DNA from 2 places in the Rhizobium sp. BR 249 genome. Region 1 is predicted to be linked to the other one. Evidence: predicted binding sites of a transcription regulator. Region 1 holds the regulator's gene; the other holds the start of a gene.
What was found. The regulator PhoB, encoded in region 1, activates phosphate uptake and scavenging genes when phosphate is short. The targets are predictions, from matches to a motif close to TGTCATNNANCTGTCAT.

Region 1 (15,352 bases):
GCCGGTCTCGACCCGTCCTTCGGACCCCCGCTGGGGGAGAAGAGGGCGTCGAGAGGTCGCGGCATGTCTCTTTGCCCCGTTCGCGAGCGTCCGGCAACCTGAGGACTGTTTATATCCAATTTGCAATGCCAGGTCGAGAGGCGATCCAAATGTTGCGGTTCGCAGACATGTTTAAGCGGATTCCGTAAAATTTATCATTAAAAAACAAATATTTAACATGTCACAAATGTTTCACCGATCTGACATAAAAGGACAGTGCTTACAGCGCTAGGAGAGTCTCGCCGATGAACAAAGGCACTGCGAGGGCCTCTCTAAAGGCCGCACTCACACAAGCCCAATGCGGGAGATTTCTAATGAACACCTTCAAGCTCACCGTTGCCGCGCTCGCTGCAACCGCCGCTTTCGCTGGCGCTGCCGTCGCCCGCGACCAGATTCAGGTTGCTGGTTCGTCCACCGTCCTGCCTTACGCAAAGATCGTAGCCGAGTCCTTTGGCGAGACCTTCACCAACTTCAAGACGCCGGTCGTCGAATCCGGCGGCACGGGCGCTGGTCTGAAGGAATTCTGCAAGGGCGTTGGCGAAGACACCATCGACATTGCAAACGCTTCGCGTCCGATCAACAAGAATGAAGCCGAAGCCTGCAAGGCAGCCGGCGTAACAGACATCCAGGAAGTCAAGATCGGTTATGACGGCATCGTCTTCGCAACCGACTCTTCCAACCCCGACGTCGCTTACGTCCCGGCTGACATCTACAAGGCGCTGGCTGCTCAGGTCGTCGTCGACGGCAAGCTCGTTGCCAACCCCTACAAGAAGTGGTCGGAAGTCAACCCGAAGCTCCCGGCTGTTGATATCGCTGCCTACATCCCGGGCGAAAAGCACGGCACCCGCGAAGTCTTCGAACAGAACGTCCTGGCTGCCGGCTGCAAGGCTTCAGGCGCCGTCGACGTGATCGCCAAGGAAATCTCCGACAAGGCCGCCCAGGGCAAGGCTTGCGTCGCAGTCCGCAAGGACGGCGCTGCAGTCGACATCGACGGCGACTATCCGGAAACGCTGGCTCGCATCGCCGCCAACAAGACCGGCGTCGGCGTATTCGGCCTTTCCTTCTATGAAAACAACGCCGACAAGCTCAAGGTCGCAACTGTGAACGGCATCGTTCCGTCCACCGAGACGATCTCCAACGGCACCTACCCGGTTTCCCGCCCGCTGTTCTTCTACGTCAAGAAGGCACATCTCGGCGCCGTTCCGGGCCTGAAGGAATATGTCAACTTCTTCGTATCCGACCAGATGATCGGCCCCGAGGGTCCGCTCGCCGAATACGGCCTGGTTGCCGCTCCGGATGCCGAGCGCGAAGCGATCCGCAAGGACGTCGAAGCCGGTAAGGCCATGTAATGACTTTGCCGGCGCGGTGCTTCAAGCCCGCGCCGGCATTGCCTTGCGCCCCGGAGTGCCGGGAGGCGCAAGTTGGAATTCCTTCTCCAATGATTGGAAGCCGAAGGCAGGCTGATGTAGCCGCCGGGCTTTTTTGGGGGCTTTGGGCCTGGGGACGTAAAGAATGAGCACATCCGTCATACTTTTGTGCCTTGTGGTGATCGGTGCCGCCGCCTATCTGGTCGCGCGCAGCCGTGCCACGGCGCTTGCCGGAGGCAGGTCCTCCGCATTGCATTCACGGCCGGCCTATTACGGCGCCTATGCCGCGATCTGGGCCGTTCTTCCCGCCCTCATCGTTCTCTGCGTCTGGCTCTCCGTCAGCCCCGGCATCATCCAGTCCTCGGTTCGCGGCGCTTTCCCTGATGACGTCAAGGCGCAAGCCTCGGTCGAACAGGATCTGAGCTATTCGATGGTGGCGACGGTCGCACGCGGCTTGACGATGCTGACCTCCGATGAAGTCGCGGCAACCGCCAGCGATCCGGCCGCCCTGCAGGCCAAGCTCAGCGAAAAGGGCGTGCCGCTCGCCGGTCAGCCGCAGCCTTACATGGTCGAAGCCGCCAAGACGCTCAATTCCATGAGCGCGACGAGCCGCATCGCCATGACCGCGGTGGTCTTCGTTCTCGCCGTTGCCGGCGCATTTTACGCTCTCCGCGCCATCGCGCCCCGCTTCCGCGCCCGCAACCGGGTCGAGCGCGTCATGCTGTGGGGCCTGTTGCTCGCCTCCTCGATCGCCATCCTGACGACGATCGGCATCGTATTGTCCATGCTCTCCGAAGCAGCGCGCTTCTTTGCGGTCATTCCCGCCGGCGAATTCTTCTTCGGCACCGTCTGGGATCCGCGCTTTGCCGGCGCCGGCAGCTCGTCCTTCGGCCAGTTCGGCCTCATCCCGCTGCTGCTCGGCACGCTCTATATCGGCCTGGTGGCCATGCTCGTCGCCGTGCCGGTCGGCCTTTTCGCCGCCATCTACATGGCCGAATACGCCTCGCCGAAGCTGCGCGGGGTCGCCAAGCCGCTTCTCGAAGTGCTCGCCGGCATTCCGACGATCGTCTACGGTTTCTTCGCGCTCGTCACTGTCGGCCCATTCCTGCGCGATTTCTCCGCGCAGATCAGCGGCCTGCTCTCCGGCAACTACACCAACTTCATCCAGGCGCAGAGCGTTCTGACGGCCGGCATCGTCATGGGCATCATGCTGATCCCCTACGTGTCCTCGCTGTCGGACGACATCATCACCGCCGTGCCGCGGGCGCTGCGTGACGGTTCGCTCGGTCTTGGTGCCACACGCTCCGAAACCATCAAGAAGGTGGTGCTGCCGGCTGCTCTTCCCGGCATCGTCGGCGCGCTGCTGATGACCGCCTCGCGCGCCATCGGCGAAACCATGATCGTCGTCTTGGCCGCCGGTGTCGCCGCCCGCATCCAGATCAATCCCTTCGAGCCGATGACGACCGTGACCGTCAAGATCGTCAATCAGCTGACTGGCGACCTCGAGTTCACCTCGCCGCAGACACTGGTTGCCTTCGCCCTCGGCATCACGCTGTTCTGCATCACGCTTTGCCTCAACATCTATGCGCTCTACATCGTGCGCAAATACCGGGAGCAGTACGAATGACGAATATTGTTTCTCCCGTCGCAGGAACCGTCTCCAGGGCGCCTGCCCGCCGCGATATCGGCATCAAGCGCCGCTACGCCGCCGAGCGCCGGTTCCAGGCCTATGGCATCGCCGCCATTGCTTTCGGCCTGATCTTCCTCTTCATCCTGCTCTGGACGGTGATCGGCAAAGGCTACACTGCCTTCCAGCAGACGGCGATCACCCTGCCGATCGAATTCGCCGAGAAGACGATCGACCCGAACAACAAGCGCGCGACCGACCCGTCGGTGCTGGTCGCCGCCAACTATCCGGTTCTCCTGCGCGACGCGATCGTCAAGCAGCTGAACATCAACGCATCGAGCCGCCCCGACGTGCGCGATGCAACGGCCATGCTCTCCAAGGGCGCGCCGATCCAGCTGCGCGACATGGTCGTCGCCGATCCGTCGATCATCGGCAAAACGGTCAATGTCACCGTGCTCGCCGACGCCAATGTCGACAGCGCCAACAAGGGCCAGATCGATCTTTCGGTCGACGAGAAGAACCGCAAGGTCAACGACAAGCAGGTCGGCTGGATGAACGAGCTGAAGGCGAGCGGGGCTCTGTCCAAGCAGTTCAACACCGGCCTCTTCGTCAACGGCAATTCCAGCCGTCCGGAGGCCGCAGGCCTTGGCGTCGCCCTCATCGGCTCGCTCTACCTGATGCTGATCGTCCTGGTGCTCTCCCTGCCGATCGGCGTTGCCGCCTCGATCTATCTCGAGGAGTTCGCGCCGAAGAACAAGCTGACGGACCTGATCGAGGTCAACATCAACAACCTCGCCGCCGTTCCCTCGATCGTCTACGGTCTGCTCGGTCTTTCCGTCTTCATCAACTTCATCGGCCTGCCGCGCTCGGCCTCTCTGGTCGGCGGCCTGGTTCTGACGCTGATGACCCTGCCGACGATCATCATCGCGACGCGCGCAGCACTCCGCGCCGTGCCGCCGTCGATCCGCGCCGCAGCCCTCGGCCTCGGCGCTTCGAAGATGCAGATGGTGTTCCACCATGTCCTGCCGCTTGCCATGCCCGGCATCCTCACCGGCACGATCATCGGCCTGGCGCACGCGCTCGGCGAAACCGCGCCGCTGCTGCTCATCGGCATGGTCGCCTTCGTCGCCAATGCGCCTGCCACACCGCTCGATCCCTCGACGGCCCTGCCCGTGCAGGTCTATATGTGGGCGAACGAGGCGGAACGCGCCTTCGTGGAGCGTACTTCGGGTGCCATCATCGTCCTGCTCCTGTTCCTGATCGTCATGAACATGGGCGCCATCCTCTTGCGTCGTCGCTTCGAGCGCCGCTGGTAAACGGAGTTAAACATCATGAACATGTTGACGGAAGCTGCAGTTGAAAAGGCGCTGGATCAGAAGATGAGCAACGTCCCGTATAAGATGATCGGACAGGATGTCTCGGTTTACTACGGCGAGAAGCGTGCGCTTTTCGATGTGAACCTGAACATTCGCGAAAACACCGTAACAGCCCTGATCGGCCCCTCCGGCTGTGGCAAGTCGACCTTCCTGCGGAGCCTCAACCGCATGAACGATACGATCGACGGCTGCCGCGTCACCGGCAAGATCACGCTCGACAGCGACGATATCTATGATCCCGATATCGACGTCGTCGAACTTCGCGCCCGCGTCGGCATGGTTTTCCAGAAGCCGAACCCGTTCCCGAAGTCGATCTATGAAAACGTCTCCTACGGCCCGCGCATCCACGGTCTTGCCAAGTCGAAGGCCGATCTCGACCAGATCGTCGAAACCAGCCTGCAGCGCGCCGGCCTCTGGAACGAGGTCAAGGACCGCGTGCATGAATCCGGCACCGGCCTTTCCGGCGGTCAGCAGCAGCGTCTTTGCATCGCCCGCGCCGTCGCCGTCAGCCCCGAAGTCATCCTGATGGACGAGCCCTGCTCGGCGCTCGACCCGATCGCCACCGCCAAGGTCGAGGAGTTGATCCACGAGCTGCGCGAGAACTACACGATCGTCATCGTCACCCACTCCATGCAGCAGGCCGCTCGCGTTTCGCAGCGCACCGCCATGTTCCACCTCGGCAACCTCGTCGAGGAGAACGATACCGACAAGATGTTCACCAATCCGGACGATCCGCGCACCCAGGACTACATCATGGGCCGTTTCGGCTGATTCTGGCGACATCGCGTCTTCCCGTTATTCGAGGATAAAGCCCATGGCATCGACACATATTTTTTCTGCCTATGATGATGATCTGAAGTTCCTGTCCAGGCGGATTTCCGAAATGGGCGGGCTGGCCGAGCAGATGGTCAGCGAATCCGTTCGCGCACTGGTCAACGGCGATACCGCGCTCGCGCAGAAGGTCATCTCGGACGACGTGATCCTCGATCACATGGAACGCGAGATCGGTGACAAGGCGATCGTCACCATCGCCCGCCGCCAGCCGATGGCCTCGGACCTGCGCGAGATCATGGGTTCGATCCGGATCGCCGGCGATCTCGAACGCGTCGGCGACCTCGGCAAGAACACCGCCAAGCGCGTCATCGCCGTCCAGGCGACGGGCGTTCCCCGCAAGCTCGCCCGCGGCCTCGAGCATCTGTCGGAACTCGCGCTCGTCCAGCTCAAGGAAGTGCTCGACGTCTACACGACGCGCGCTGCCGACAAGGCGAAGTCGATCCGCGAACGCGACAACGAGATCGACGCCATGTACACCTCGCTGTTCCGCGAACTCCTGACTTACATGATGGAAGACCCGCGCAACATCACCAGCTGCACGCATCTTCTCTTCTGCGCCAAGAACATCGAGCGTATCGGCGACCATGCCACGAACATCGCCGAGACGATCTACTACATGGCGACAGGCGCACAGCCGGAAGGCGACCGTCCGAAGGACGACAGCGCCAACACCGTCGGCGCGGTGACGGAATAACCGTCCCGGACCGCCATTTGCGCGCCCGCAGGGGCGCGCAAAGAGGTCGCAGCCACATCTGAATTTGCGCAGGATCCTGCTTAAATCGCCCCCGGTTTAAGGATCGTGCGCGAGGAGACCGAGACGCATGATCCCGAGAGTTGCAGTTGTTGAAGATGAAGAAGCCCTCAGTGTGCTTCTTCGTTATAACCTCGAAGCGGAAGGTTTCGAGGTCGATACCATCCTTCGCGGCGACGAGGCCGAAATCAGGCTTCAGGAGCGCACGCCCGATCTTCTCATCCTCGACTGGATGCTGCCCGGCGTCTCCGGCATCGAGCTTTGCCGGCGCCTGCGCATGCGCCCGGAAACCGAGCGCCTGCCGATCATCATGCTGACGGCGCGCGGCGAAGAGAGCGAGCGCGTCCGCGGGCTCTCGACAGGCGCCGACGATTACGTCGTCAAGCCCTTCTCGACCCCCGAGCTCGTCGCCCGCGTCAAGGCGATGCTGCGCCGCGCCCGCCCGGAGGTTCTGTCCACGGTGCTGAAATGCGGCGATATCGAGCTTGATCGCGAAACCCATCGCGTCCATCGCAAGAGCCGCGAAGTCCGCCTCGGCCCCACCGAATTCCGCCTGCTGGAATTCCTGATGTCGTCGCCGGGCCGGGTCTTCTCCCGCTCGCAGCTTCTCGACGGCGTCTGGGGCCACGATATCTACGTCGACGAGCGCACCGTCGACGTCCATGTCGGCCGCCTGCGCAAGGCGCTGAATTTCTCCAACATGCAGGACGTCATCCGCACCGTCCGCGGCGCGGGTTATTCGATGGAAGCCTGAGCCCCGTAAGCGGGGTAAGGGGATTTCCCGGCAACAAACCGGATGCCCAAGCGCCTCAATCCGATGAATAAAAAAACGGGCCGTTCGGCCCGTTTCTCATATCTAGCAATGCCAGTCTGCTCAGCTGACCCGTGCGGTCGCCCTGCGGCGCTCGTTGATCGGCTGATAGGCGAGCTTCTGGTGATAGCTGCAATAGGGCGAATTGTCGGGGGATTCGCAGCCGCAGAAGTGGAAGTCTTCCTTCAGCGGGTCGCCGACCGGCCATTTGCAGGTGCGTTCGGTCAGTTCCGTCAGGCCGAGGCGGCGGGAAATCGGCACCACCACGTTGCCCTTCGGCACGTATTCCATTTCCTCGACCGCTTCGATCTCGATCTCTTCCTTCAGCATCGTCGCGCCCTGCTGGCGGGTGACGGTGCGGGTGGTGATCCGCGAGGCGTAGTTCGGGGCGCGCGGCGCCGACGTATTGCGCTTCGGCGTACGCGCCGCGGTGGCCGTGCCGCCCGCTTTGGCGCGGCCCGGAAGGCTCAGCCGATGCACCTTGCCGATGACGGCATTTCTGCTGACCCCGCCAAGCTGCGCCGCGATCTGGCTGGCGCTCAGTCCTTCGGACCATAGCTTCTTGAGTTTCTCGACCCGCTCGTCTGTCCAGTTCATGCCCTGTCTCCACCTTTTGCGTTGGTGATGGCAGAATCCCTCACCGTTGTCCCGGAAGCCTCCGAAACAAGAAACGCCTGATCAATTTTGGTGACTAGTTCCGCCGCATGCAGTCTAGTAATTGAACTTTAACCTAGTGTGAGGCTGACTCCCTGACAAGAGTCGCGGGAATCCGGATGAATCGAATTCGGAGTTTTCCCCAACTTGCTTCCCCCGCGTGTCATTTCTGCAATAATGCCTGTTGAAGGTCGAAAATGCCGCTGTACAAGCTTGCTGCATGCGCTAAGGCCGCAGTTTTGTTGACATTGCAGCGCGAAAAGGAAATAGTACCGCTCGCCGCCGAAAGGCGGCATTTTTGATTTTTCGGGCCTGGTTTTCTTAGCCGGAGTCCGAGGCTCTGTAATTGTGAACGGGAGACCCGCGCCATGGCTGAAGCCGCGCCGCTTTATGACACCTATTCTCGTGCCCCGCTGCGGTTCGAGCGAGGCGAGGGCGTGTGGCTGATCACCGAAAGCGGCGAGCGTTATCTCGATTTCGGCGCCGGCGTCGCCGTCACCTCCGTCGGCCACGGCAATCCCCATGTTGTGGGCGCGCTGAAGGAGCAGGCCGACAAAGTCTGGCACCTCTCCAACATCTATGAAATTCCGGGCCAGGAACGCCTGGCAAAACGCCTGACTGACGTAACCTTCGCGGAGAAGGTGTTCTTCACCAATTCAGGCGCGGAGGCGCTCGAATGCGCCATCAAGACGGCGCGCCGCTACCAGTTTTCCAAGGGTCATCCCGAGCGCTTCCATATCATCACCTTCGAAGGCGCCTTCCACGGCCGCACGATCGCGACGATCGCCGCCGGCGGCCAGGAGAAATATCTCGAAGGCTTCGGCCCCAAGGCGCCCGGTTTCGATCAGGTGGCTTTCGGCGATATCGAGGCGGTCCGCGCCGCCATCACCGATGCGACGGCCGCAATCCTCATCGAGCCGGTACAGGGCGAGGGCGGTGTGCGTCCGGCCACTCCTGAGTTCATGAAGGCGCTTCGCCAGATCTGCGATGAAAACGGCCTGCTGCTGATCCTCGACGAGGTCCAGACCGGCGTCGGCCGCACCGGCAGGCTCTTCGCCCATGAATGGTCCGGCGTGACGCCCGATATCATGGCCGTTGCCAAGGGCATCGGCGGCGGCTTCCCGCTCGGCGCCTGCCTTGCCACCGCCGAAGCCGCTTCCGGCATGAAGGCCGGTACGCACGGTTCGACCTATGGCGGCAACCCGCTTGCCATGGCCGTCGGCAGCGCCGTGCTCGACGTCATTCTCGCCGATGGCTTCCTCCAGCAGGTGCGCGACGTGGCGCTCGTCTTCCGCCAGGGGCTGGCTTCCCTCAAGGATCGTTATCCCGATGTGATCGAGGATATCAGAGGTGAGGGGCTTTTGCTCGGCATCAAGGCTGCCGTTCCCTCCGCCGAACTGCTGCAGGCGATCCGGGAAGCGCATCTGCTTGGCGTCCCCGCCGGCGACAACGTCATCCGCCTTATTCCTCCTCTCGTCGTCACCGCCGAGGAGGCCCGCGAGGGCCTTGCACGCATCGAGCGCGCCGCCGAAAGCGTTCGCGCTTCCAAGGTGAAGAAGACGGCTTGAAGGGATTGCCGCCTCCGGGCGCACGACAGGTAAGAACACGATATGGCTCCTAAACATTTCCTCGATCTTTCGGCGGTCACTACAGCCGATCTCAGAACCATCATGAACGATGCGCTCGCCCGCAAGCAGGCCTTCAAGGCCGGCAAGGGCGACAAGCCGCTCGCCGGCAAGATGCTGGCGATGATCTTTGAAAAGCCGTCGACCCGCACCCGCGTCTCCTTCGATGTCGGCATGCGCCAGCTCGGCGGCGAGACGCTGTTCCTCTCCGGCACCGAAATGCAGCTCGGCCGCGCCGAGACGATCGGCGATACCGCCAAGGTGCTGTCGCGTTATGTCGATGCGATCATGATCCGCACCACCGAGCATTCGCGCCTGCTGGAGCTTGCCGAACATGCGACCGTGCCTGTCATCAATGCGCTGACGGACGACACCCATCCCTGCCAGATCATGGCCGATATCATGACCTTTGAAGAGCACCGCGGGCCGATCAAGGGCAAGACCATCGCCTGGACCGGCGACGGCAACAATGTGCTGCATTCGCTGGTCGAAGGGGCCGCGCGTTTCGGCTATCGCATGAACATGGCCGTACCCCTTGGTTCGGAGCCCAAGGATCACTATCTGAACTGGGCCCGCAATGAGGGCGCCGAAATCATGCTCTGCCATGATGCCGACCGTGCGGTCGCCGGCGTCGATTGCGTGGTGACCGATACCTGGGTCTCCATGAATCAGGAACATCGGGCCCGGGGTCACAATGTCTTCCAGCCTTATCAGGTCAATGCGGCCTTGATGGCGAAGGCCGGCAATGATGCATTGTTCATGCATTGCCTGCCCGCCCATCGCGGCGAGGAAGTGACGGATGACGTGATCGACGGCCCGCAATCCGTGGTCTTCGATGAGGCGGAAAACCGTCTTCATGCACAGAAATCGATTCTTGCTTGGTGCCTGGGCGCGATCTGAACCATAATCGGATGTCGTGAGTCAAAAGCTCGCGACCGCGCGAGCGCCGGGCACTCTGGCCGTCGCTCTGAAAATAAGGAGTGAAAGCCATGGCAGAAGCTGCAGCCGTTCTTGGCCAGTTTGATTTCGCCGGCGATGATCATGTCGTCCCCTTCCAGGTCGAGGGTCTGGATGTGCGCGGCCGCGCCGTCCAGCTCGGCCCGATGCTCGATGCCATCCTCGAGCGCCATCATTATCCCGCACCCGTCGCCCGGCTGCTGGCTGAAGTCGTCGTGCTGACGGTGCTGCTCGGCACCTCGCTGAAATTCGAGGGCAAATTCACGGTGCAGACCAAGGGCGATGGCCCGGTCGATCTTCTCGTCGCCGATTTCTCGACGCCGGAAAATGTCCGCGCTTATGCCCGCTTCGATCAGGCCCTGCTCAACAAGGCGATTGCCGCGGGCGAAACCGAGCCGGAGCAGTTGCTCGGCAAGGGCGTGCTCGCTTTCACCATCGACCAGGGCAAATTCGGCCAGCCCTACCAGGGCATCGTCGCGCTCGACGGTACCTCGCTCGAGGATATCGCCGGCGTCTATTTTCGCCAGTCGGAGCAGATCCCGACGCGCGTGCGCCTTGCGGCGGCCGAGCTTTTCGATCGTGACGATGCCGGCAAGCCGCGCCATCGCTGGCGGGCAGGGGGGCTTGTCGCCCAATTCCTGCCGGAGGCCCCGGAACGCATGCGCCAGCCGGATCTCCACGGCGGCGACGGCGATCCCGGCGACCGTCCGCACGGCGAGGATGACGCCTGGGCCGAAGCCCGCTCGCTGGTCGAGACGATCGACGCCGATGAACTCACCGATCCCCAGGTCGGGACCGAGCGGCTCTTGTTCCGCCTGTTCCACGAGCGCGGCGTGCGTGTCTACGAACCCCGCGCCGTCTTCGACCGCTGCAGCTGTTCGCGCGAAAAGATCGGCGGCGTGCTGAAGGGCTTTTCGGCCGAGGAGATCGAGGCAAGCCAGGAAAACGGCGAAATCGCGGTAACCTGCGAATTCTGCTCGACCACCTATCGCTACCCTGTGGATGAGGTTGCGCCGCAGCTCGGTTAACATTGTTAAGTTGAGACGCAGAATGTGTAATAGAAGAAAGTAGCGACGATACTGCACGGTGATTCGATTTTTAGTAGTCACCGTGCGCCTATATTTCAGGTGCTGGCCTATGAAAGCGGGATGGGCATATATGAAGTTTTTATGTTTCGCACTCGTATTGGTGGCTGCGATACCGCAAATAAGCTTAGCCGATGATGACATATTTCAATGGAAGAAAGTAGGTGGCTGGAGCGTGGCCGTTGATAGGACGGTGGGCAACGGTTGCTTTGTTGTGACTAGCTTTGAGGATGGTACGGTCTTTCGCCTTGGCTTTAGTTTTACTAAGAAGGAAAATCCTTTTTACATCTTAATTGGAAATGCAAACTGGAAGTCCCTGGAGAGCGGCAAGCAATATCCTGTTGAATTTTCTTTGGATCGGTCCGAATGGACGGCTGATGCGACCGCCGTAGAGTATAAAGACTTTAAGGGGTTGTGGATCGATTTTGACGATGTCGGCTTGGTCGATGAATTCGCTCGTAAATTGAATTTTCGCGCTACTTTTAACGGTAAAGAGATCGCTGCTTTTAGGCTGAAGAATTCTGTCGCAGCTGCGGACGAGATGCTCGCCTGCCAAAAGGCGGTAAACGCTACAATTGCTAAACGGCCAGAGCCGCCAAAATCAAAAGATCCGTTTGAAGGAAAGCCAGATACTAAAGCGAAGTCGGATCCCTTTGAGCTTTAGAAATTGCTGATGGGTGATGACTTCCGGAACCCCACACGCCCCGACAGGATGCGCCAAGAATGCTATATTACTTTGGCTATGGCTCAGTTGAGGACGCGTAACAGCCCCGGCGAATCCAGCGAGAAGGCGGGTATGTCGACATCGAACACCTCGCCTTCATCCGTTTCCATCTGATAATGGCCGAACATCAGGCCTGAGGGCGTGTCGAGCGGGCAGCCGGAGGAATATTCGTAGGTGTCGCCGGGGCTGAGCCGCGGCTGCTCGCCGACGACCCCGGGACCGGTCACTTCGTCCACCTGGCCGTTCTGATCGGTGATGTTCCAGTAGCGGTTGACCAGGCGAACGGCGACGCCGGAATTGTTGCTGATGACAATCCGGTAACCCCAGACATAGCGATCGTCTTCCGGATCGGATTGCTCCTCCAGATAGAACGGTTCGACCACGACTTCGATATCTCTTGTGAGGGCGCGATACATGCCTTGCACCATAGTCAAGATATGTTACCCGTATCTTATAAGAGGCCCCTTCCGTCAAGAAACGGAACGTTGATCAGCGATGAAACAGCTATGATCGAATGGTTTTCGATCGTTAAGCCTAACTGTCGGTGTTAATTTTACTTCGCAACGTCACCGAGGGCGAACTTGTTCCCCGGCGTTGCGGCCGAACCTGGGTGAGGCCCGGCCGCGATGTCGTCGGTTAGAGCATGTCGCGCAAAAGTGTGGGGCGGTTTTGCGATAACGACATGCTTAAAAACAAAGACCGAAAGCGCAAGGAGCGAATCTGAAAGATCGCGACGCGCTTTAGCCCGAGACCTTAGAAAGCGCCCGCGCGAAATCCTCGATCAGATCGTCGGTATCCTCAATGCCGGCCGAAAGGCGGACCGTGCCCGGAGAAATGCCGAGTTCGGCACGCGCTTCCTCCGTCAGATTCTTGTGCGTCGTCGTTGCCGGATGCGTGATCAGGCTCTTGCTGTCGCCGAGATTGTTGGAGATCTTGACGATCTCAAGCGCGTTCTGCAGCGCGAAGGCCGCTTCCTTGCCGCCTTTCAGCTCGAAGCAGACGAGCGTCGAGCCGCCTGTCATCTGCTTGGCGATGATATCGGCCTGCGGATGGTCCTTGCGGCCGGGATAGATCACCTTGGCGACCTTGCCCTGCTCCGCCAGGAAGTCGGCGATCTTCGCCGCATTCTGGGTCTGCTGCTTCACGCGCAGCGGCAGCGTCTCGATGCCCTTCAGCAGTGTCCAGGCATTGAACGGCGACATGGCCGGGCCGGTATGGCGGAAATAGTCGTGCAGGTTCTCGTCGATCCATTCTTTGTCCGACAGCACGACGCCGCCGAGGCACCGGCCCTGGCCGTCGATATGTTTCGTGGCGGAATAGACGACGATATGGGCGCCGAGTTCCAACGGCTTCTGGAAGAGCGGCGTCGCGAAGACATTGTCGACGACGACCTTGGCGCCGACCTGGTTGGCGAGCTTGGCGACGCCGGCGATATCGACCACCTCGAGGGTCGGGTTGGTCGGGCTTTCCAGGAAGAACACCTTGGTCTTCGCAGTGATCGCCTTTTCCCAATTTTCGAGATAACGGCCGTCGACCAGCGTGCACTCGATGCCGTATTTCGGCGCCAGCGTCTCGACCACCCAGCGGCAGGAACCGAAGAGGGCGCGCGCGGCGACGATATGATCGCCAGCCTTCAGCTGGCAGAGGATGGCGGCGGTGACGGCGGCCATGCCGGAGGCGGTGGCGCGGGCGTCTTCGGCGCCTTCCAGCGCGCACATGCGCTTTTCGAACATGTCGTTGGTGGGGCTGCCGTAGCGGGCGTAGATGAAACCGTCCGTCTCGCCCTTGAAGCGGGCTTCGGCCGCTTCCGACGTGTCATAGACGAAACCCTGCGTGAGATAGATTGCCTCGGAGGTCTCGCCATATTGCGAACGCAACGTTCCGCCGTGAACGAGTTGGGTTGCCGGGCGCCAGGTCTTGCTCATGCTATCACCTTCACATAACAAAAAAACCGGCCGCAAAAGCAGACCGGTTTCACACCCGGTCTTTTTAGCCACTTGTTTAACGTGGCTGCAAGCCGACCGGCCAAATCACCACGGGATAATTCTGCAATACTGCTGTTAGCTGCTTGCGTCAATTCCCCGAGTTTGGTTTTGTCGGCGCAAAAGATGGATGGGGCATGATGGCTCGCGAAACGGGAATTCTGGCTGACCGCGCAATTTCGGCGCTGTTCGAAACGGGGCGTCTTATCTCCGAGCGGGAGCTGGACCGCGACCAGATCCAGCCGGCAAGTCTCGATCTGCGCTTGGGCGCCAAGGCCTTTCGCGTGCGCGCCAGCTTCATGCCTGGGCCTTCGCATCTGGTCTCGGACAAGCTCGACCGGCTGAGCCTGCATGTGATCGACCTTTCCGAAGGCGCGGTGCTCGAAACCGGCTGCGTCTACATCGTGCCGCTGATGGAGAGCCTGGCGCTTCCGGCCGACATGTCCGCCTCGGCCAACCCGAAGAGCTCGACCGGCAGGCTCGATATCTTCACGCGCGTCATCACCGACTACGCCCAGGAATTCGACAAGATCCCGGCCGGCTATTCCGGCCCGCTCTATCTCGAAATCAGCCCGCGCACCTTCCCGATCGTCGTGCGCCGCGGCTCGCGCCTGTCGCAGATCCGCTTCCGCGTCGGCCATTCCCTGCTCGGCGAGCCGGAACTTTTGAAGCTGCATGAAAGCGAGACGCTGGTGGCGAGCAAGCAGCCGAACGTCTCCGGCGGCGGCATCGCGCTGTCGATCGATCTCACCGGCGACAAGGACGGCCTGATCGGCTACCGCGGCAAGCACCACACCGCCGTCGTCGACGTCGACAAGAAAGATCAGCACGATATCTTCGATTTCTGGGAGCCGCTCTATAGCCGCGGCCGCAACGAGCTGATCCTCGATCCCGACGAGTTCTATATCCTCGTCTCGCGCGAGGCCGTGCACGTGCCGCCGGATTATGCCGCCGAGATGACGCCCTTCGATCCGCTGGTCGGCGAATTCCGCGTTCATTATGCCGGCTTCTTCGATCCAGGCTTCGGCCACGCGCCGGCCGGCGGGCGCGGCAGCCGCGCCGTGCTCGAAGTGCGCAGCCACGAAGTCCCCTTCATCCTCGAAGACGGCCAGATCGTCGGCCGCCTGGTCTACGAGCACATGCAGGAAAAACCGGCCAGCCTCTACGGCTCCGGCCTCGGCTCCAACTATCAGGCCCAGGGCCTCAAGCTCTCGAAGCACTTCCGCATCTGAAGCGCTTTCCCCGAGACGACTTGACAGCGGCCCCCATCTGTTGGAAATCTCGCCTCATCGCGGGTGTAGCTCAATGGTAGAGCAGCAGCTTCCCAAGCTGAATACGAGGGTTCGATTCCCTTCACCCGCTCCACAGCCCCACAACCGTTTCGCTAATGTTCGTCCAACGGTGTCCAATATTGCAATGAAAATCAGCTACATAGGATAAGCTACGGCCTCGCGCGCGCGTGGCGAGGTGCAACGGGGTGCAGTGACATCCAGCAAAATTTTCGGTACAAAACCACGGTA
Region 2 (15,352 bases), 340 kb from region 1:
GGCAAAGAGGTTCCGGCAACGGTGCTCGATACCAGCCTGCTCGCCGCGATCGTCGTGGTGGCGGCGATGGCTCTCATTCTGATCGCGCTCGCGGTGGTCTTTATCGAAAGCCGCCTGACGGATCTGAGAGGACTCGCAAACGCCTCGCAGGAAGGATTGCTGATCCTGCGGGAGGGCAGGATCATCGATGCCAACGAACGCTTCCAGGGACTTTCCGGCTGGAAGCTTGCCGATCTCTCGGGCAAGGCGCCCTCGGCTGTCTTGACCGCCACCCAGGGGCAGAACAGATCCGGCGAGACGCTGCTCAACACCAGGAACGGCAAGGAGATCGCCGTCGAAGTGAATACGAGCAGGATCGTCTATCGCGGCCACAATTGCGACGTGCTGGCGGTGCGTGATCTCACAGAGCGCAGACAGGCCGAGGAGATGATCGAACACCTCGCCCACCACGACGTTCTCACCGATCTTCCCAACCGGTCGCTGTTCGACACCCGCATCCGCCAGGCGCTGCAGATGGCCGAACGAACGAACGGCGAGGTTGCCCTCTTCTATATCGATCTCGATCGCTTCAAGACCGTCAACGATATTTTCGGCCACGCCGAGGGCGACCGAATTCTCTGCAAGGTCGCCTCGATCCTGCGTCGCGTGGCGGATGAAAGCGATACGATCGCCCGCCTCGGCGGCGATGAATTTGCCATCATCCAGCCCGCCGGGCAGCAACCGGCGGCGGCGCAGAAGCTCGCCGCCGCGATCCTCGACGAATTCGCCGCCGAGATGGATACGGCACGCGATCCCACAGCCGTCGGCGTCAGCCTCGGCATTGCCCTCTATCCTGCCGATGGAAGCGATGCGGAAGAGATCTGCAACAATGCCGATGTCGCGCTCTATCGCGTCAAACACGGTGGCCGCGGCAAGGCCTGCTTCTTCGATGCGGAAATGGACGAGGCCACGCGAGCCCGCCGCCAGATCGAAAGCGAACTGCGCCACGCCATCACCCGCAATCAGATCCACGTCAGCTATCAGCCGATTCTGAATGCCCATAGCGGCGAGATCAGCGGCTACGAGGCCCTGATGCGCTGGAACCGGCCGGGCCATGGCATGAGCGAGCCGGATATCTTCATTCCGATCGCCGAGGAAAGCGGGTCGATCGTCCAACTCGGCGAATGGGTGCTGCGCGAGGCCTGCATGGAGGCCGCACGCTGGCCTCATCCGCTGACGATCGCCGTCAACGTTTCGCCCGTGCAATTCATGCTGCCGAACCTTTGCGACCGGATCGAGACAATCCTCAGGGAAACGGGGCTGGCGCCCGACAGGCTGGAAATCGAGATCACCGAGGCCACCCTCATCCGCGACCGTGATCAGGTGATGGCCACGCTGCAGCGTCTTCGCAGTCTGGGTGTCCATATCGTCATGGATGACTTCGGAACCGGTTTTTCCTCGCTTTCCAACCTGCGAACCTTCCCTTTCGACAAGATCAAGGTCGACCGCAGTTTCACCGGCATGCTGGAGCACGACGCGGCCGCGCGTTCGATCGTACGCGCGATCATCGGCCTCGGTCACAGTCTCGGCATGCCTGTCGTGACGGAGGGCGTCGAAACCGAGACGCAGCGCCAGATCGTCGTCGAAGAAGGCTGCGCGCAGGTACAGGGCTTTTTGCTCGGCAAGCCGGATATCGAGCCGAGCATGAAGCTCGCCGCCCGCGAAAGTTACCTGTCCTCGACTGATGAAGCTGACGCGCTGCCGATACAGCGACGGCGACCTAAACGTCTTGCCGGTGAATGAGATCGCTCAGAGCGCCTTGGCGTTTTCCAGAAGCCGGCGGATATATTCGAGCGTCAGCTCGCGCTCGAAAGCCCTGAAACCTTTGAACAGGGCAAGATCGGCCTCGCGCGCCGTCTCGATCGCCTCGGCCTCCATGGCGCGGGCCTTCGGCGTCAGGAAGATCAGTTGCGCCCGCTTGTCGGAGGGGTGCGGCCGGCGTTCGATCAGCCCGTCGCGGACCATGCGCGAAAGCGTATTGGCCATGGTCGCCTGTTCGATGTCGACCCGTTCGAGGAGCTGTTTCTGGGTCAGGCCGTCTTCGGCCCAGAGTTCCAGCAGAATGGGAAACTGGCCTGGTGAAAAACCGAGCCCGACCGCGCGCTGGTGCAGCGAGCGGGCGAAACCTTTCGCCAACTGGCTGGCAAGGTAGGCTCCCGAATCCATGCGGTTAAATCCCATGATTGCAAGTTGGCTCAAAAGCATGCCGGAGACAATCGGCATAACGAGATGCATGAAAACAAAGAGCTGAAGCGCGTTGCATGAATGAGGTTTGACGCGACGCTCTTTAGGATGATCCAAAACATATGGGCCGGGATCATAATTTCGAGTGCCCGCTAATAAAGATAAAGCCGCCATGGCCTGGAGGTTGGCCATGGCGGCTTGATAGTGAGGACAAAGGCCCGGAGAGGGGGATAAGGCCTTTGTCCAAGCCTGATGCGGCGGGGGACAAGCCGGTAATCAGACCCGCGGCGCAATCAAGCACCGGTGATAAGAATTTGTGGCTACGAATGTGGTTTTTCAAGGGACACGGAACGTTACAAATCGGTAACAGTTTGGTGAGCCGGAATCTCCGGTGTTCAGAGCGCCATAATCTCCTGGCATTCCGAACTTTATATGGACCTCGTCCTGTGCCCGCGCTATCCATGCACCCATGAAAAAAGGCGATCACCTCTTCCTAGTCGACGGTTCCGGATTCATCTTTCGGGCGTTCCATGCATTGCCGCCGCTGACGCGCAAGACCGACGGCCTGCCGGTCGGCGCCGTTTCCGGTTTCTGCAACATGCTGTGGAAGCTCTTGAGGGACGCGCGCAATACCGATGTCGGCGTGACGCCGACCCATCTTGCCGTCATCTTCGACTATTCCGCCAAGACCTTTCGCAAGGATCTCTACGACGCCTACAAGGCGAACCGCTCCGCGCCCCCGGAAGAGCTCGTTCCGCAATTCGGCCTCATAAGAGAGGCGACCCGCGCCTTCAACCTGCCGTGCATCGAGACCGAAGGCTTCGAGGCCGACGACATCATCGCGACCTACGCCCGCCTCGCGGAAGCGACCGGCGCCGATGTCACCATCGTCTCCTCCGACAAGGACCTGATGCAGCTCGTCACGCCTAATGTCCATATGTATGACAGCATGAAGGACAAGCAGATCGGCATTCCCGATGTCATCGAGAAATGGGGCGTGCCGCCGGAAAAGATGATCGACCTGCAGGCGATGACCGGCGATTCCGTCGACAACGTTCCCGGGATTCCCGGCATCGGCCCGAAAACCGCCGCCCAGCTCCTTGAGGAATATGGCGATCTCGACACGCTGCTCGAACGCGCCACCGAGATCAAACAGGTCAAGCGCCGCGAGACGATCCTCGCCAATATCGACATGGCCAGGCTCTCGCGCGAACTCGTGCGCCTGCGGCTCGATGTGCCGCTCGACCTCGATCTCGACGCGCTGGTGCTGGAGCCGCAGGATGGCCCGAAACTGATCGGCTTCCTCAAGGCGATGGAATTCACGACGCTGACGCGCCGCGTCGCCGAAGTCTGCGATTGTGATGCCAGCGCCATCGAGCCGGCGGTCATCCGCATCGAATGGGGTGAGGCGGCCCACGGCCCCGATCTCGATGCGGCGGAGCCCGAGCCCGTCGCCGGCGGCATCCCCGATGTCTCCGGTGAAGCCGTGCCGGTGCCGGCGCGTGCCAAGGCGAAGGCGGCCGTCGAAGGCGCCTTTTCACCTGCCGATCTCGCCAAGGCGCGCGCCGAGGCTTTCGCAGCGCTGCCCTTCGATCATTCGGCCTATGTCACGATCCGCGACCTCGCGACCCTCGATAGGTGGATTGCCGACGCGCGCGATACCGGCCTCGTCGCCTTCGATACCGAGACGACGTCGCTGGATGCGATGCAGGCCGAGCTTGTCGGCTTCTCGCTGGCGATCGCCGATAATGTGGCCGATCCCACCGGCACGAAGATCCGTGCCGCCTATGTGCCGCTCACCCATAAGAACGGTGTCGGCGATCTGCTCGGCGGCGGCCTTGCCGAAAACCAGATCCCGATGCGCGATGCCCTGCCGCGGCTGAAGGCGCTTCTGGAGGACGAATCGGTTCTCAAGATCGCCCAGAACCTGAAATACGATTACCTCCTGATGAAGCGCTACGGCATCGAGACGAAGAGTTTCGACGACACGATGCTGATTTCCTACGTGCTCGACGCCGGCACCGGCGCCCATGGCATGGACCCGCTCTCGGAAAAATTCCTCGGCCATACGCCGATCCCCTACAAGGAGGTGGCGGGCAGCGGCAAGGCGAACGTCACCTTCGATCTGGTCGCTATCGACCGCGCCACCCACTATGCCGCCGAGGATGCCGACGTGACGCTGCGCCTCTGGCTGGTGCTGAAGCCGCGGCTCGCCGCGGCGGGGCTGACCGGCGTCTACGAACGGCTGGAGCGGCCGCTGCTGCCGGTGCTGGCGCGCATGGAAGCGCGCGGCATCACCGTCGACCGGCAGATCCTGTCGCGCCTTTCCGGCGAGCTCGCCCAGGGGGCGGCGGCTCTGGAAGACGAGATCTATGTGCTCGCCGGCGAGCGTTTCAACATCGGTTCGCCGAAGCAGTTGGGCGACATCCTGTTCGGCAAGATGGGCCTTGCCGGCGGCAGCAAGACGAAAACCGGGCAATGGTCGACCTCCGCACAGGTGCTGGAGGATCTCGCCGCCGCCGGTTTCGAGCTGCCGCGCAAGATCGTCGACTGGCGCCAGCTCACCAAGCTGAAATCCACCTATACCGACGCGCTTCCGGGCTATGTCCACCCGGAGACCCGGCGCGTCCACACGTCCTATTCGCTGGCATCGACGACGACGGGGCGCCTGTCCTCTTCCGAGCCGAACCTGCAGAACATTCCGGTGCGCACCGCCGAAGGCCGCAAGATCCGCACCGCCTTCATCTCGACGCAGGGCCACAAGCTGATCTCGGCCGATTACAGCCAGATCGAACTGCGCGTGCTTGCCCATGTCGCCGAGATCCCGCAGCTGACCCGGGCCTTCGAGGACGGCGTCGACATTCATGCCATGACGGCGTCGGAAATGTTCGGCGTGCCGGTCGAAGGCATGCCGAGCGATGTGCGCCGCCGCGCCAAGGCGATCAATTTCGGCATCATCTACGGCATCTCCGCCTTCGGCCTTGCCAATCAGCTGTCGATCGAGCGTTCGGAAGCCGGCGACTACATCAAGAAATATTTCGAGCGTTTCCCCGGCATCCGCGACTATATGGAAAGCCGCAAGGCGATGGCGCGTGACAAGGGTTATGTCGAGACGATCTTCGGCCGGCGAATCAACTATCCGGAAATCCGCTCCTCCAATCCCTCCGTGCGCGCCTTCAACGAGCGTGCGGCGATCAATGCCCCGATCCAGGGCTCGGCTGCCGACGTCATCCGCCGGGCGATGATCAAGATGGAGCCGGCCTTGGCCGAATCAGGCCTTGCCGAGCGCGTTCGCATGCTGCTGCAGGTGCATGACGAACTCATCTTCGAAGTCGAGGACGAGGACGTCGAAAAGGCGATGCCGATCATCGTCTCGGTCATGGAAAACGCCACCATGCCGGCGCTCGAAATGCGCGTGCCTCTAAAGGTGGATGCGCGCGCCGCCACCAATTGGGACGAGGCGCATTAAGCGCCTCGTCAAAAAAGCGAAGATTTTTCCGCTTTACACAAGTCATTGAAATGCCAGTGAATTGTCCCTGGAGGGCGTATCGGAACGATACGGCTGGAAGGAACTTATTAACCTTCCTTTTCTATCCCGGTAGGGTCGTAATTTGCCAAGCATGAGTGAGTAGCGGACGCATGCGTTTTCCCAGAACCAATTTGACGGATGCCGCGGATTTTTCCAGCGGGCTTGAAACGGAAATTCAGGAGGAAATTGTAGGCGAAAAGCCGGCTGCGCCGATCTGGCAGAGCAACTTTTCCCTCGCGCCGAACGTTCGCTTCACCCGCACGCCGGAAACGCTGATCAGCAAGCGCCGCGCCCCGAACGAGCCTGCGCGCGACGATTCGCAGATTGCGCAGCAGGCGATACGGATAGAGCCGGTCGCCGTCGACGTGCCCTTCGATATCTACCTGCCTGAGGCCGACGAGATTCCCGCAGCCCCTGTCCAGATGGTCGAGCCGCAGCAGTCGCCGCTTACCGACCGGATCGTTGCGCCGAGCCTGCGCGCCGCGTCCGAGCTGTCTTCAATTTCGGATTTCGCCTTCTGGGAGGTCATGGCCTTCGAAGAAGCCGAGCCGGTCCGCGCGCCTGCGATCGTCCTGCCGAAGATCGAGACCACGCCCGAATCGATCACTTCGCTGTTCCGCGTCATGGAATGGCGTCCTGGCGCGCCGAGGCATGCCCCTGCCGCATCACGCCTGGCTCCGCCGGCCGTTGCAGCGCCCGCCCGGCCTGCCGTTCGTCCGCCAGCCGCGATATCCAGGACAAGGCCCGAGGCTGTTCCGGAGGCGCCCGTCGCCCCAGCACCTCAGGCCGTAGTCGTGCCCCAGGTCGTAATCGCGCCCCAGGCCGCAGTCGTGCCGCAGGCGGCCATCGAGCCTCCGCCCCCACCTGCGCCGAGGCCGACACCGCCCGTCGCCGCCGTGCTGCCGTCGCCGCGCTTGGCGAGGCCCGAAAAGGTCGATCCATCTGGCTATGAATTCCCGCCGCGTGCTCTGTTGCAGGAGCCGCCGGAACGTTTCGGCGAGATCATGTCGCAGGAGACGCTGGAGCAGAATGCCGGTCTTCTCGAAAGCGTGCTCGAGGATTTCGGCGTCAAGGGCGAGATCATCCATGTCCGCCCCGGTCCCGTCGTCACCCTCTATGAATTCGAGCCGGCGCCCGGCGTGAAGTCGTCGCGCGTCATCGGCCTTGCCGACGATATCGCCCGCTCGATGTCGGCGCTTTCGGCCCGTGTCGCCGTCGTTCCCGGCCGCAATGTCATCGGCATCGAATTGCCGAACGTGACGCGCGAAACCGTCTATTTCCGCGAGATGATCGAAAGCGACGATTTCGAAAAGAGCGGCTACAAGCTAGCGCTCGGCCTCGGCAAGACGATCGGCGGCGAGCCCGTCATCGCCGAGCTTGCCAAGATGCCGCATCTGCTCGTCGCCGGCACCACCGGCTCGGGCAAATCGGTCGCCATCAACACGATGATCCTGTCGCTGCTTTACCGCATGACACCGGAACAGTGCCGCCTGATCATGGTCGATCCGAAGATGCTCGAACTCTCCGTCTATGACGGCATTCCGCACCTGCTCACCCCCGTCGTCACCGATCCCAAGAAAGCCGTCATGGCGCTGAAATGGGCGGTGCGTGAAATGGAGGAGCGCTATCGCAAGATGTCGCGCCTCGGCGTGCGCAATATTGACGGTTACAACGGTCGCGTCTCCCAGGCCCGTGAAAAGGGCGAGACCATCCATATCATGGTCCAGGTCGGCTTCGACCGGCAGACCGGCGCGCCGGTCGAGGAGAGCCAGGAGCTGGATCTCGCGCCGATGCCCTATATCGTCGTCATCGTCGATGAGATGGCCGACCTGATGATGGTCGCCGGCAAGGATATCGAAGGCGCGATCCAGCGCCTCGCCCAGATGGCGCGTGCCGCCGGCATCCATCTGATCATGGCGACGCAGCGTCCCTCCGTCGACGTCATCACCGGCACGATCAAGGCGAACTTCCCCACCCGCATCTCCTTCCAGGTGACCTCGAAGATCGACAGCCGCACCATCCTCGGCGAACAGGGCGCCGAACAGTTGCTCGGCCAGGGCGACATGCTGCACATGCAGGGCGGCGGGCGTATTGCCCGCGTCCACGGCCCCTTCGTCTCGGATCTCGAAGTCGAGAAGGTCGTCGCCCATCTGAAGACGCAGGGCCGTCCGGAATATCTCGACACCGTCACCGCCGATGAGGAAGAAGAGACCGACGAGGAAGAGGGCGGCGCCGTTTTCGACAAGAGCGCGATGGGCGCGGAGGATGGCGACGAACTCTATCAGCAGGCGGTGAAGGTCGTCATGCGCGACAAGAAATGCTCCACCTCCTATATCCAGCGCCGCCTCGGTATCGGCTATAACAGAGCCGCCTCCCTGGTGGAGCGCATGGAGAAGGAAGGTCTCGTCGGCCCGGCGAACCATGTCGGCAAGCGCGAGATCGTATCGGGACGAAGCGAGGGCGATTGATCGAGACAGCCGGAGCGCGGGATGCACTTCGGCTCATCTTCTCAACGTGGCCAACTGTATCGTCTCGCTGACGAAGGCTGATTTTCCGCCGGTATAGAAATCCCAATCGCCGTCGGCCTCCGCAGCCAGCCGGCGTTTGAGATCGGCATAGGCCTTGGCCCTCTCGGGATGCTCCCTGAGATAATCGCGAAACAGAATGCGCTCCTGATGAGCACGATTGTCGGGACCGCAAAGATAGAGTCTGAACCCATAACCCTCGCGGTTTCGGGTAAAGACCCAGCGGCCGTCTCCATGAGGGTTGCCGTGGAAAACGAAATCGGCGGCTCGCACCATCTCGATCGTCGTCGGTAGAACGTCGTCGGATATCACGACCACATCGAGGTCGATCTTCGGCTTGGCCGCCAGGCCAAGCACCGACGTACTGCCGATATGATCGATGGAAAGCACGAGGTCGCCGAGCAGGATGGAGACTTCGGTGCCGATGTCGGCAAAGAGGCGCGGCCAGGACGGATCGTAGTCGACGACTTTGATGGCGCGCATGCGCTCCAGCCTCTTCAGTCAGCGCACCTCGGCCAGCAGTCCGTCGAGGATCGCGACCATCTTCTGTTCGGCCTCCTTGAGCGAGTCGCTATTGTCGAGCTCCGTCACGTCGTAATCGCCGCGCACCGTCAGCGGTCCGCGGGCGAGCCGCGCCATGATGTCCTCATGCGTCTCGCGTCCGCGCGCTTCCAGCCGGCCGGCCAGCACCTCTGGGCGGGCGGTGACGTTGATGACCTTCAGCCGGGGGAAGGCGGCCTGGAAGCGGTGAAGTGCGGAGCGCGAGCCGTTGGCGACGACGACATGGCCGCGTGACAGCGCCACCGAGACTTCGGCCGGAATGCCGTATTTCAGGCCGTGCGCTTCCCACCAGACGGCGAAGGAGCCTGATTGCTCCATGGCGGCAAAGCCTTCGAGGGAGACGGAAAGATGGTCTTCGCCGCCGGCGTCACGGTGACGGGTGATCACGCGGCGGGTGAAATGAACGTTGGCGCGGCCGGAAAAATGTCGGGCGGCAAGGTTCATCAGCGTGTCCTTGCCGGCGCCGCTCGGCCCGACGACGACGACCATGATGCCGCGTTCGGCTCCGGCTCCGGGATGGGGTTCGTGCGGCGTCATGCGACACGGCGTCCCTGGCGCCAGACGGAGCGTGTCACCGGCACGCCATGCGAGCGGTGGACGCGGACGAGATCGGCGCGCAGCCCGGTTGCGATCCGGCCGCGATCGTCGAGGCTGACGGCGCGGGCGGGCGTCGACGTCACCATCGCGATCGCTTTCGGCAGCGTGATGCTTTCCACCTCGTCGGCGAGGATGAAGGGCGCATGCAGCAGGCTGAGCGGCACGTAATCGGAGGAGAGCACGTCGAGCACGCCCATCTCGGCGAGATCGCGGGCGGCGATGTTGCCGGAGTGGGATTTGCCGCGCACGATGTTCGGTGCCCCCATCAGCACGCTCATGCCATGCTCGTGCGAGGCGCGGGCTGCGTCGAAGCTGGTCGGGAATTCGGCAAGGCGCACGCCGTTGTCGATCGCCTCGTCGACATGAGAAAGCGTCGCGTCGTCATGGCTTGCGACGGTGATGCCGCGCTCGGCGCAGACCTTGGCGATGGCGTTGCGGTGCGGCGTCGAATTGCGCGCCGATTCCGCCTGGCGCTTGGCGACGAAACGGGCGAAGACCTCGTCGCTCAGGCCCCGCTTCTTTTGGTAGTAGAAGATATATTGATCCATCGTCTGGAATTGCCGCTGGCCGGGCGCATGATCCATCAGCGAGACGAGCCGCACATGCGGGTCTTTTTCGAAATCGGCGAAATGTTCGAGCACGTTGTCCGCCGAGACTTCGCAGCGCAGGTGGATGAGGTGCTCGGCACGCAGCCTTCCCTCCTTCTCCGCCGCCTGGATGGCGTCGGCCATCTCACGCATCTCGCCATGTTCGAAGCCGCCGTCCTCGTCCGCGCCCATGCGCAGGCAGTCGAAGACCGTGGTGATGCCCGATGTGACGATCTGGGCGTCATGCGCCTGGACCGCGGCCGTCTTGTTCCAGCGGATGCCGGGGCGCGGCTGGTAGTGGCCTTCGAGATGGTCGGTATGCAATTCCACGAGGCCGGGAATGATGTAGTCGCCTTCAAAATCTTCGCCGGCTACCGAGTTGCCCTCGGAAATATCGGCGATCTTCCCGTCGCGAATGAGGATCGATCCCTTGAGAATATCGTCTTCGAGAACGATGCGGGCGTTGGAAAACACGGTCTCTTTGCTCATGGCGTCAGGTCTTTCAGCTTTTGGCGCCGGCTAGCGGCAGCCAGGAATGAACTTTGAACGGGGCGCCGCGCGTCTCCTCGGTGAAGACGGCAAGGCCGGAAATCAAGAGCGGCCGGCCGGTGAAACCGGCAAAACGCTCGGTCAGGATCGCTCTCATCACGTCGGCGCGCGTCTCCGGCACCTGGCCGCTCAGCGTCATGTGAAAGCCGAAGTCCTCCATGACGTAAGGATAACCCCAGCGCTGCAGGTTGGCGCGCTGGCTCTCGCTGAGCTTTTCCGGGTTGCGCCTGATGATATCGGCCTCGGAGAGCGCCGCGCGAAACGGCTCGAAGGACTTTACCACCTTCGCGGCGAAATCCTGAAGAGGTTGATGAAGAGAACCGGGAACAAGGGCGAAAAAGCGGCCGAGCTGGCCAAGCACGAGTTCGGGAATCTCGAAGGCCGGGGTGCGCGCGGCAAATTCCTCGGCAACGGTCATGAGATCTTTTTCGGTGACGGAGGCGGCGAGCGAAAACGGCGCCTTGATCGTAGCGTGAAAGCCGTAGCGTCGCGGGTCGGCGGTCAGCTCGAATTGCTCAGCCGCGCCGAGCGCCTCATGGTTCGGTGCAGGATAGGTCTCGCCCGTAAAGGCGTCACGTCCAAGCCAGAGCGAGGCCGCGCCGGTCAGGGGATGATCCTTCGGCGGCGAGAAATAGAGAGCGTAGCGCAAGGCTGTTATCCTGGGGATCGTCGAAACGGGGGAGCGCAATGTGCAGTGATTTGGCGGCGAACCGCAAGCAGGTTCCCGGCTAAAAGATTTCCGTGACAGAATGATGATGACGGCAGCGCCGCCATCGCCTTTCGACCGCTGGGTCAGTGCGCTTTCGTGCCCATCAGCCGGTGACGCAGCGCGTTCGAAGCCGTGTCGAACAGGAAGACGACGATCAGGATCAGAATGACCATATAGGCGACGTTTTCCCAGTTGGCGTTGGTGCGCATCGCCTCCCAGAGTTTGAGGCCGATGCCGCCCGCGCCGACGGCGCCGATGATGGTCGCGCCGCGTACGTTGGATTCCCACTGGTAGAGCGTCTGACTGACGATGACGGGAACGATCTGCGGCATAATGCCGTAACGATGGACGAGCACGGTCCGGGCGCCGGTCGATTGGATGCCTTCCCGTGGCTTGTTGTCGATATTCTCCAGCCCCTCGGAATAGAGCTTGCCGAGCGTGCCGGTCTCGGTGAGGAAGATCGCGCCGGAGCCGGCAAGCGGGCCGGGGCCGAAGGCCCGCGTCAGGAACAGCGCCCAGATCAGCATGTCGACCGAACGCAGGAAATCGAAGAAGCGTTTGAGAATCTGGTTCAGGAAGCGGTTCGGCGTGATGTTGCGCGCCGCCATGAAGGCGAGCGGGAAGGCGGCGAGCGAGCCGAGCAGCGTTCCGAGGAACGCCATGACGATCGTCTGGAAAAGCTTGGTCCAGACGTCGCCATGCTGCCATTCGGTGTTGTTCCAGATGTCGTCGAAGGCGAGCGACAGGTTGGACTGGTCGGGTTTGATGCGCGGGCCGGAGACGATGAGGCCGATGACCTCGCCGGCCGGCCTGTCGAAGAAGGACGATTGCGGGTCGAAGAGGAAATTCGCCCAGCCGATGAAACGCTTGCGGATCTTCACGCGGTCGGCGGAAATGCTGACGTCGCCGGCAAAGCCGAGATTTGCGAGCACGTTGTCGTCATAAACGGTCATCCAGCTCGGCGCCGGTCCGACGACCTTGGGCGCGCCGCTCGAAACGTCGACGGGAACGCTGATCCCGTGGGCGGTCACGATCGTCTGGCTTTTCGAAACGGTGATGCTCCGGCTCGTGCCGCTGATGGAAACGGTGATGCTGCCGTCCGGGTTGTTGACCAGCCAATCGGGATGCGGATTGTCGCCGAGCGGCGAGAAACGGGGATAACGCACCTCGATCGAGCCGTCGTCCTGGATACGAAATTCCGGCTGGACGTCGTAGCTTATCCATTGGCTGAGATAGATGCCGACGCGCTTCCAATGGGCCTCGGCGAAGAGCTTGGGCAGGTCGAAGAACCAGACGGCGTAGAGGCCGTAGAGCAGCGTCGCGATCAGGATCGTCAGCCCGCCGAAACGCTGGCGGAACGAGCGTTGGAAGTATTCCGGATAGCGCGCTTCTATCTCGTTCATGCGGTTGGCGTCGATCACCGTCATGGCGGCCTCAATGTTGCAGGAGGAAGGCGTGATCGCCGACGAGCCGGCGGCGCAGCCACGCGGAGAACTGGTCGACGGCGACGATCGTCACGAAGAGCAGGAGAACGAGCGCCATCGTCTTGGCGCCGAAGCCGCGCGAGATCGAAAGCTTCAGCTCCTCGCCGATACCGCCGCCGCCGACGGCGCCGATGATCGTCGAGGCGCGCACGTTGATCTCAAGGCGCAGCAGCGCATAGGAGGTGAAATTCGGCAGCACCTGCGGCAGGGCGGCGAAGCGCACGCGCTCCCACCAGTTGGCGCCGACGGCTTTCATGCCCTCATGCGGCTTCATGTCGATATTCTCGGCCACCTCGTAGAAGAGTTTGCCGAGCGCGCCGATCGTGTGCAGGGTGATGGCGATGATGGCGGCGACCGGTCCGATCGACAGGATCGCCGAAAACAGCCCGGCGATGACGATTTCGGGGAAGGCGCGCAGGAATTCCATCAGGCGCTTGGTGAAGACGCGCAGCGGCCATGAAGCCGTCAGGTTGCGCGCGGCAAAGAAGCTCAAGGGGACGGCAAAGACGAAGGCGATGATGGTCGAGATCAGCGCTACGTTGATCGTGACGATCATCAGCTCGAAATATTCGGGAATGTAGAAGGCGCCCCAGACGTAGACGCGGCCCTTGTCGAAATTGAATTCCTCGCCGCCCTTGTCGTTGACGCTCGCTATGTCGAACAGCGCGCGCCAGACATCGTTCCAATCCTTGGGGATGAGCCAGCTCAGGAAGTCGAAGAGATGCGGCAGGCGGTCGAAGAAATGGCCGGCATTGCTCTCGTCGGCAAAACGGACGGAGCTTACGAAAGCCGCAATGAGGATGACGAGGCCGAGTACGGTGTAGAAGCGGCGCCTGGCGACCATCTGGCCCCAGGCGGTGCCGATCTCCTGCGTGCTCTGCATGTGCGGCTGTGTATCGGCAATAGTCATGGACGCCCCGACCGGTAATAAAGATAAAGGGCGGCCGTTGCCGGCCGCCCCGTATTCGAAAGGCGATCAGCCGCCGATGGCAGCTTTGCGGACGTCGACGACGGCATTGTAGAAGTCGTGCTTGACCGGGGCGTAGCCCTGGTAGTCGCCGCCTTCGACAGCCGTGAAGCACTTGTGATCCTTTGCCGGCAGGGCCGTGAAGAAGGCCGCGAGCTTCGTCTGCCATTCTTCGCCGAGGGCGTTGCGAACGACGAGCGGGCCGTTCGGGATCAGCGGCGAACGCCAGACTTCGACGAGCTTGTTCGGATCGACGGCGCCCTTGTCGACTTCCTTGCGGAAGGTGCCGGAGGTGTAGCCGTCCTTGAAATCGCCGAGGCCAGACGAATCGTCGACGGCGATGTCGACCTTGCCGTCATAAGCGGCGAGCAGGTTGTTCTCGTGGCCGCCGTTGAACTGCGTCGAAGCGAAGAACTTGTCGTTCGGCATGCCCGTGTCCTTCGGGATCTGCGTCAGCGGAACGAGGTAGCCCGAGGTGGAGTCCGGATCGGCGTAGCCGAGCTTTTTGCCCTTGGCGTCCTTGATGGACTTGATGCCGGAGGACTTGAGAGCGAGACCGATCGAGTAGTAGCCGGTCGAACCGTCCTTCTGCTGCGTCGTCAGGATCGGCGTAACGGCCTTCGGGTCCTTGATGTAGACGGCCGCATAGCCGGAAGCGCCGAGTTCGGCGAAGTCGAGCGTGCCGCCGAGCAGGCCCTGGATGACGCCGTCATAATCGGCGGCCGGGAAGAGTGAAACCTTCTCGAAGCCGAATTCCTGCTTCAGGTGGTCGGCGAGGCAGGCATAGTTGCGCAGGCGGTCGGTTTCGTTTTCGCCGCCGAGGATGCCGATGCGGAATTCCTTGAGGTCCGCAGCGTTGGCGCCGCCGGCGAGCGCGAAGAGCGCCGTTGCCGCAAAGAGTGCTTTCTTCAACATGAGTTCTCTCCTATTGACCGGTATCTCCGGCCTTCCCGTTACGAAGAAGTGTGCCCTTGACGCGGGCGCTCGATCGCGGCCGCCTCGCTCAGAGGCCGGCCAGCGCCAGCGGCTGGACGCCGGCGGATGGATTGTCTGCCCGCTCGGGAGCGATATTGATCGACGTTGACGTCATCGTTTCGTCGATGCCGGCGCCGTCCTTGTCCGTCCCGTAGATTTCCTTCACCGCTTCGCCCGTCAGATCCGAGGGTCTGCCGTCGAAGACCACGCGGCCGTGGGCCATGCCGACGATGCGCTCACAATAGCTGCGGGCGGTATCGAGCGTGTGGAGGTTGGTGATGACGGTGATGCCCTCGCGCTCGTTGATATCGCGCAGCGCATCCATGACGATCTTGGCGTTCAGCGGATCGAGCGAGGCGATCGGCTCGTCGGCGAGCACCATCTTCGGGTTCTGCATCAGGGCGCGAGCGATCGCCACACGCTGCTGCTGGCCGCCGGAAAGCGTGCCGGCCGGCTGCAGGGCGGTCTGTTCGATGCCGAGGCGTTCGAGCGCTGCGATCGCATGCACGCGCTCTTCGCGGGTGAAGATGTTGAGCAGGCTGAGAAGCGTCGAGCGGTGATTGAGGCGGCCGAGCATGACATTTGTGAGAACGTCGAGACGCGGCACCAGATTGAACTGCTGGAAGATCATCGCGCAGTCGCGCTG

Region 2: QD408_RS02035 (DUF1045 domain-containing protein) is a predicted target of PhoB. The motif match lies at 11,313-11,329, and genes of this name have one in related genera.

Annotation. Positions count from the first base shown of each region.
Region 1 covers NZ_JARWKX010000001.1:54,147-69,498, reverse strand. Annotated here, with positions in the region: gene QD408_RS00320 (substrate-binding domain-containing protein) at 354-1,388, shown strand; gene pstC (phosphate ABC transporter permease subunit PstC) at 1,552-3,033, shown strand; gene pstA (phosphate ABC transporter permease PstA) at 3,030-4,349, shown strand; gene pstB (phosphate ABC transporter ATP-binding protein PstB) at 4,365-5,180, shown strand; gene phoU (phosphate signaling complex protein PhoU) at 5,224-5,937, shown strand; gene phoB (phosphate regulon transcriptional regulator PhoB) at 6,065-6,748, shown strand; gene QD408_RS00290 (GcrA family cell cycle regulator) at 6,869-7,402, opposite strand; gene QD408_RS00285 (aspartate aminotransferase family protein) at 7,828-9,027, shown strand; gene argF (ornithine carbamoyltransferase) at 9,070-9,984, shown strand; gene QD408_RS00275 (Hsp33 family molecular chaperone) at 10,074-11,069, shown strand; gene QD408_RS00270 (hypothetical protein) at 11,179-11,790, shown strand; gene apaG (Co2+/Mg2+ efflux protein ApaG) at 11,874-12,266, opposite strand; gene QD408_RS00260 (O-succinylhomoserine sulfhydrylase) at 12,591-13,775, opposite strand; SAM riboswitch at 13,819-13,897, opposite strand; gene QD408_RS00255 (2'-deoxycytidine 5'-triphosphate deaminase) at 13,970-15,064, shown strand; tRNA gene QD408_RS00250 (tRNA-Gly) at 15,124-15,197, shown strand.
Region 2 covers NZ_JARWKX010000001.1:393,777-409,128, reverse strand. Annotated here, with positions in the region: gene QD408_RS02070 (EAL domain-containing protein) at 1-1,782, shown strand, start outside; gene QD408_RS02065 (MarR family winged helix-turn-helix transcriptional regulator) at 1,789-2,205, opposite strand; gene polA (DNA polymerase I) at 2,693-5,692, shown strand; gene QD408_RS02055 (DNA translocase FtsK) at 5,863-8,220, shown strand; gene QD408_RS02050 (GrpB family protein) at 8,254-8,760, opposite strand; gene phnN (phosphonate metabolism protein/1,5-bisphosphokinase (PRPP-forming) PhnN) at 8,779-9,375, opposite strand; gene QD408_RS02040 (alpha-D-ribose 1-methylphosphonate 5-triphosphate diphosphatase) at 9,372-10,511, opposite strand; gene QD408_RS02035 (DUF1045 domain-containing protein) at 10,525-11,220, opposite strand; gene phnE (phosphonate ABC transporter, permease protein PhnE) at 11,364-12,707, opposite strand; gene phnE (phosphonate ABC transporter, permease protein PhnE) at 12,715-13,674, opposite strand; gene phnD (phosphonate ABC transporter substrate-binding protein) at 13,741-14,646, opposite strand; gene phnC (phosphonate ABC transporter ATP-binding protein) at 14,735-15,352, opposite strand, start outside.